2 regions of the Stenotrophomonas sp. Ker107b genome follow, and region 1 is predicted to be linked to the other one. Evidence: predicted binding sites of a transcription regulator. Region 1 holds the regulator's gene; the other holds the start of a gene.
What was found. The regulator FliA, encoded in region 1, starts transcription of late flagellar genes. The targets are predictions, from matches to a motif close to TAAAGTTTNNCNNNCNNNGGCCGATAA.

Region 1 (3,409 bases):
GATCACCTGGATCACCGATGGCCAGGACGTTCCTGAAGACCTGCACCGTGCCAGCGCGGCCAATCTTGTACTTCGCCTTGAAGATTTGCGCCGCGCGGCCGATATGCCCTGCAACCCGGAGTTGAACCATGCCGTCGCGTGAGTACGCCAAGCTGACCCAGACCTTCCCGTTGTCGGCTACCCGAAGCCAGCCGCTGGGCCCGGTCCGCACCATCGCCGTCACCGGCGGCAAGGGCGGCGTGGGCAAAACGAACGTTTCGGCCAATCTGGCCGTGGCGCTTGCCAGCATGGGCAAACGTACCCTGCTGCTGGATGCCGACCTGGCCCTGGCCAACGTCGATGTGATCCTGGGCCTGAAGCCGACCGTGACCCTGGCCGACCTGGTCGCCGGGCGCTGCACGCTGGAGGAGGTCATCATCGAAGGCCCCGGCGGCGTGCTGGTGGTGCCGGCGGCCTCGGGCCGCCGCAACATGGCCGAGCTGCAGCAGGCCGAGCACATCGGCCTGGTCAACGTGTTCTCCGAGCTGGAGCGCGAACTGGACATCATGGTGGTGGACACGGCCGCGGGCATCACCGACGGCGTGCTGACCTTCTGCCAGGCCGCCCAGGACACCGTGGTGGTGGTCTGCGACGAGCCGGCCTCGATCACCGATGCCTACGCCCTGATCAAAGTCCTCTCGCGCGAACGCGGCGTGGACCGGATCCAGGTGGTCGCCAACATGGTGCGCGACCCGAATGAAGGCCGGGTGCTGTACGAAAAGCTGACCCGCGTCTGCGAGAAGTTCCTGGCCGATGTGTCGCTCAACTACCTCGGCTGTGTGCCGCAGGACGACTGGCTGCGCCTGTCGGTCCAGCGCCAGCAGCCGGTGGTGAAGGCCTACCCGTCCAGCCCGTCGGCGCTGGCCTTGACCGAGATCGCACGCCGTACCGCACGCTGGCAGGCCCCGACCGAGCCGCGTGGTGGCGTCGAGTTCTTCCTGGAACGCATCCTCAAGCAACGCGGGGTGACCGCATGAAAGGCGCCGCACAATACAAAGAGGTCCAGCGGGTCGCCGCGAACGAGTGCATTGCCCAGCACTCGGACCTGGTCCGCCGCATCGCCCACCATCTGGCGGCACGTCTGCCCGCCAGCGTGGAGGTCGACGACCTGATCCAGGCCGGCATGATGGGCCTGATCGAAGCGTCGCGCAGCTATGACGCCGACCAGGGCGCCTCGTTCGAGACCTATGCCTCGATCCGCATCCGCGGCTCGATGATCGATGAGATCCGCCGTGGTGACTGGGTACCGCGCTCGGTCCATCGCCGGGCCCGCGACGCCGCCGCCACCATCCGCCGGCTCGAACAGAGCACCGGACGCGCCGCCAGCGCCACCGAAGTGGCGGCCGCGATGGACATGCCGCTGCCGGACTACCTGCGCCTGATGGAAGATGCCTCGCGCGGCCAGGTGCTGAGCCTGGAATCACGGATCGAAGACCAGGGCGAGCTGGACACCGTCGCCCAGGGCGGCCCGACCCCGCAGCAGGTGTTGGAGCGTGGCGAGTTCGGGCGCGAGCTGGGCAACGCGATCGGGCTGCTGCCCGAGCGCGAACAGCTGGTCCTGTCGCTGTATTACGAGCAGGAACTGAACCTGAAAGAGATCGGCGCCGTGTTGGGCGTCAGCGAATCGCGCGTGTGCCAGATCCATGGCCAGGCCGTGCTGCGCCTGCGTGGCCGACTGAAAATCTTCGAGGCGGCCGACGCCGGCCTCGAGAACCATTAAGACCGAGGAAAGAGCTTTGGACAAGAACATGCGTATCCTGATCGTCGACGATTTTTCGACCATGCGTCGTATCGTCAAGAACCTGCTGGGCGATCTGGGCTTCACCAACACGGCCGAAGCCGAGGACGGGCATGCCGCGCTGATGCTGTTGCAGAGCCAGCCGTTCGATTTCGTGGTCACCGACTGGAACATGCCGGTGATGACGGGCATCGACCTGCTCAAGGCCATCCGCGCCGACGCCAAGCTCAAGACGCTGCCGGTGTTGATGGTGACTGCTGAAGCCAAGCGCGAGCAGATCATCGAAGCGGCCCAGAACGGCGTCAACGGCTACATCATCAAGCCGTTCACCGCCCAGACCCTGGAAGAAAAGCTCGGCAAGATCTTCGAGCGTCTGGCGGCGAGCGCCTGATGGAAACCCTGAGCGACAAATCAGCGCTGGTGCAGCGCCTGCAGGATGCACTGGCCGCGCTGGAATCGGGTGACGAAGCCGCGTGGCGTCAGGAAATCGACGCACTCGCCGCGCTGCGCACCCAGCCGATGATGGCCGGGTTGAACCGGCTCGCCCGCGAGCTGGGCCAGGCACTGGGCGAGCTGCCCAGCCTGCCCAGCGAAGCCGGCGAACTGGACGATGCCTGCGCGCGCCTGGATCACGTGGTGGCGATGACCGAACAGGCCACCCACCGCACCCTGGACCTGGCCGAAGAATGCCGCACGCTCACCGAGCAGCTGCGCGCCAATGGCTTGACGGCCGACCAGGACCAGCAGCTGGACCGCATCCGCCACAACCTGACCGAGATCGCGCTCACCCAGAGCTACCAGGATCTCACCGGGCAGATCATCCGCCGCGTGGTGGGCATCGTGCGTCGCGTGCATGAGGGCTTCGGTGCACTCGGGCTGCCGCCGCAGGACGACACCGCGCACAAGCGTGACAACGGCCTGGCCGGCCCGGCCGTAACCGGTCTGGACCGCCACCAGGTTTCACAGGTCGACGCTGACGACCTGCTCTCCGATTTGGGACTTTAACGATCATGAGTGCTGTTCCAGACGATATCGCTGCCGACTTCATCCTCGAGGCCCAGGAGATCCTGGATCGCCTCGGCGAACAGCTGGTGTCGCTGGAGCAGGCGCCCCAGGACAGTGACCAGCTCAACGCCGTGTTCCGCGGGTTCCACACGCTCAAGGGCGGCGCGGGCTTCCTCGGCATCCAGGCGATGGTGGAGCTGTGCCACGCCGCCGAGGAAACCCTGGGCATGGCACGCTCGGGCCAGGCCACGCTGCAGGCCCATCACTTCGACGCGGCCCAGCAGTCGCTGGACTACCTGCAGTCGATGCTGGATTCGGTCTCGGCCGGCACCGAGCCGGGCTATGCCCCGCCGGAGCTGATCGCACAGTTCGACGTGAACGGCCCGGCCACCCCGGCGGCTGCCCCCAGCGCCGCGGCCGGCCCCAGCAGCGGTGAGCTGATCACCGACGATGAATTCGAAGCGCTGCTCGACCAGTTGCATGGCGGTGCCGCACCGACCGCCGTCGCCGCCAGGAAAGACGACGGCATGATCAGCGAAGACGAGTTCGAATCGCTGCTCGACCAGCTGCACGGCGGCGCGGCACCCGGTGCCAAGTCCGTGACGGCCGCACCCGCCCCGGCGCCTC
Region 2 (3,409 bases), 250 kb from region 1:
GCGCTGCGACAGATCGCTGTTGCCCATCGCGATCACCGCTGCCGAGGTGGAGATCACCGCAGTACTGGCCTGGATGCCGCCGATGATGCCCCGCAGGTTCCGTGCCGTGGCCCCGGCAGAGGCGAGGATATCGGCAAAGACGCCGGAGAACTCGCCCTTGGCTTCCACGGTGAGGTCGCCATCGGCAATGGCCAGCAGCACCTTGGCGATCTCGGCGATGCTTACATCCGTGACATCGATCAGGCGGTTCAGGTCCAGAAGGATGCCCTTGAAGGCGTGCTGGAACTGGTCCGGTTCGCCGCGCTGCGTGAAGTCACCCTGGGCCGCGGCGCTGGCCAGCCGCTGGATATCCGAGCTGATCGCCAGCAGGTTGCTGCGCATCGTCTCCATCGCGGTGGTGATCACCGCCTGCTCGCCGGGCAACTGCCGCATCTGCACGCTCAGGTCGCCGATCGAGTAGCTGGTGGCAGTAGCGACGATCTGCCCGATCAGTGCCGCATTGCTGTTGGCCAGCTCGTTCGTCTCACGGACCAGTTCGCCATACGCACCCGGGAAGCCGGCCGCATCGATGCGGTAGCTGCTCTGCCCGTTGGTCTGCCGGGATGAAAGCTCGCGCTGCGCGTTGATCAAGGCAGACAGGCGCTGCTGCATGTTGGCCATGCTGCGCAGCAGATCCGCCGCTTCATCATTACCGATGGGGGTGATCCTCGCGGTCAGATCGCCACCGGCAATCCGGTCGGCGCAGGCGATTGCATCCCGCAGTGGCACGGTCAGACTGCGCGTAATCAGGAACGCCAGCAGCGCGCTGATCAGCACGGCCACCGTTGCACCCACGATCAGCAGCGCTTTCCCACGGCGGGTCTGCAGCTCCGCATCCGCATACGCGCGGTCACTGTCGGTCTGCTGGAAGGCAATGTTTTTGCGGATGGACGATTGCCATTGGTCGATGGCGACCTCGGCGTCCTCGAAGTGCGCCCGGGCAGCGGTCATATCATCGGCGGCATTGCTGTCAATCACGGCCTGGATCAATGCCCGCGCCGCGCCGCGTGACACCGTGATCTGCTGCAGCATCTGCTTGCCTTCGACCGTGGCAGGCATCGCGTACAGCGCATCGCGTGCCCCGTCGTACGCCTCGCGGAACCGGTGCACGCGCTGCAGGTAGCCGTCATAGCTGGCGACATCGTCTTCCAGCAACAGGCCCTGCACTGCAGCCACCACCTGGGCGTTGGCATCCAGCATGTCGGTGGACAGTCGAATCTTCACCATGTTCTCTTCGACGATCACATCCAGCTTCTGCTTGGTCGCAGCCAAGGCCCAGAGGCCGGATCCGGCGATGATCAGGGTGATCAGAATGAGCGCGGCAAAAGCGGCAGACAGTCGTTGATTGACGCGGAATTTCAATAGGACGTGTTGCATCAGTATCTCGCATGCGATGAAGGAGGCACTGCCCGTGCGTAGTGCAGGGGTAGTCGCGAGGATATCGGCGATGCACGCGTCCACTTGATTGGTGTTGACGCTTATTGCGCCGTGGCATTTTGACGCAGGGAATTGCGTCATCCCGACGAAAAAGAGCTGCGTCACAGTTCGCACGTTGCGCACATGGAATGCGCTGTCGTGAACGCGGGTTCCCGATACATCGTGCATATCGAATGTGATGCGAATCGGGTGAGGGACACCCGAAATTGCGCACCGTGCGTCACTGTTTCCTGCGCGCGTTCGCGTTGCTATCTGGCGCTGGACATCGTCGCCCGTTTCGATACATGCGAGTGGTCTCGCACGGACCAACGCAATGGAAAATCAATCGCTTTGCTGATGCCGATCCGCGGTCCCACCAGTGGATCCCCAGGAGGCTGCACCCCATCGGACACGATGCAGATGCCGCGGTCATCGCGCACCAGATCTGCGCCATCCAAGGCTTTGCTGATGCCCATCGCCTGCGACAACCGTCCCGGCCCGCTGGCCAGATCGCGATCACGCTTGATAGCGGGGCGCGCCTCTCGGATCAGCGCCAACCCGGCGACGGGCTCCAACGCCCGCAGCAGCACGCCCCAGCCTTGGCCGACGTCGCCACACACCGCGTTCGAGCCCCAGTGCATGCCGTAGCTCAAATAGACATAGAGATGACCGGCTTCACCGAACATCGTGGCGGTGCGCGCGGTCATGCCGCGATACGAGTGCGCCGCCGGGTCCTGGTCACCTGCGTAGGCCTCGACCTCCACGATGCGTCCGGCGCGACCGTCATCACGCACCAGCAGCTTGTTCAGCAGCTCGGGCGCCACCTCGGTCGGGTGGCGTTGATAGAAGCGCCGCGGCAGTACCGTCCACGTTTTCATGACCCTGCACGCAATGGAGACGCCTTTTCCGGTCCGGAACGAGTGCTGACTGTGACGCGACGAGAGTCAATGCACGATCAACGTGACCCCGATAGCCGCACTGGCCCGATATCGAAAACACACCGGACACGCTAGAGTCCCCTTGCAGGTCGTTTGCGAGGATATTGGCATGCCATATCGGAAAAGGGACATCGCCCCAAGCGTCGGCGAAGGCAAACGCCTGCCGGCCGGCCCGGAAACGCCCGTGTTCTGCCGGGCGCGCGAGTATCCCGCCGGTACAATCATCGCGCTGCATCATCATCCAGACCGCCATCAACTGGTCTACGCCGAAACCGGCGTGCTGGTGGTCCAGGCCGGGGCAGGGCGCTGGGTAGTGCCCAGCACGCGCGCGATCTGGATCCCGGCCGGCATGGGCCACAAGGTCAGCTGCATCGGCGCGGTCGGCATGCGCAGCCTGTACATCCTGCCGCAGGCGATCGCCCACCCGCCGGCCAGTGCATCGACAGTGTCGGTGACGCCCTTGCTGGCGGCCTTGATCCATGCCGCGATGGAGGTGCCGCCACCGTACCGGCCGGATTCGCGCGATGGGCGACTGATGCAGCTGATCCTGGATGAGCTGCAGATGCTGCCGGTACTGCCGTTGCACCTGCCGCAGCCCGCCGATCCACGTTTGCAGGCGATCGGCCGGCAGCTGGAATCCATGCCCGACGATCCGTCCACCCTGCAGGACTGGGCCGGCCGCCTCGGCGTGGATGTCAAAACCATCCAGCGCCTGTGCGCACGCGAGCTGGGCATGACCTTCGGGCAATGGCGGCAACAGGCGCGCCTGCTGCGTGCACTGGAACAGTTGGCGCACGGCGAAAAGGTGATCGACGTGGCGCTCGCGCTGGGCTATGCCAGTCCGAGCGCCTTCACCGCGATGTTCAAAAAGCGCTTCGGCCAGCTGCCGAGTCAGTTCTTCCACTGAGGCAAACGCCTCAGTGCATCGTCGTCTTCGGCAGGAACGCCGTCGCCAGCCCGAGCAGTGGCAGGTACGAGGTGAAGTGGTAGACCCATACGATGCCATGCGCGTCGGC

Region 2: a site for FliA is predicted at 1,478-1,504, ahead of ACWV8V_RS06025 (methyl-accepting chemotaxis protein). Genes of this name have one in related genera too.

Annotation. Positions count from the first base shown of each region.
Region 1 covers NZ_JBSPHX010000001.1:1,056,624-1,060,032, reverse strand. The annotation lists gene ACWV8V_RS04990 (AAA family ATPase) at 1-142, shown strand, start outside; gene ACWV8V_RS04985 (MinD/ParA family ATP-binding protein) at 129-1,016, shown strand; gene ACWV8V_RS04980 (RNA polymerase sigma factor FliA) at 1,013-1,759, shown strand; gene cheY (chemotaxis response regulator CheY) at 1,776-2,168, shown strand; gene ACWV8V_RS04970 (protein phosphatase CheZ) at 2,168-2,782, shown strand; gene ACWV8V_RS04965 (chemotaxis protein CheA) at 2,788-3,409, shown strand, end outside.
Region 2 covers NZ_JBSPHX010000001.1:1,307,563-1,310,971, reverse strand. The annotation lists gene ACWV8V_RS06025 (methyl-accepting chemotaxis protein) at 1-1,416, opposite strand, end outside; gene ACWV8V_RS06020 (DNA-3-methyladenine glycosylase) at 1,725-2,333, opposite strand; gene ACWV8V_RS06015 (AraC family transcriptional regulator) at 2,503-3,300, shown strand; gene ACWV8V_RS06010 (MFS transporter) at 3,311-3,409, opposite strand, start outside.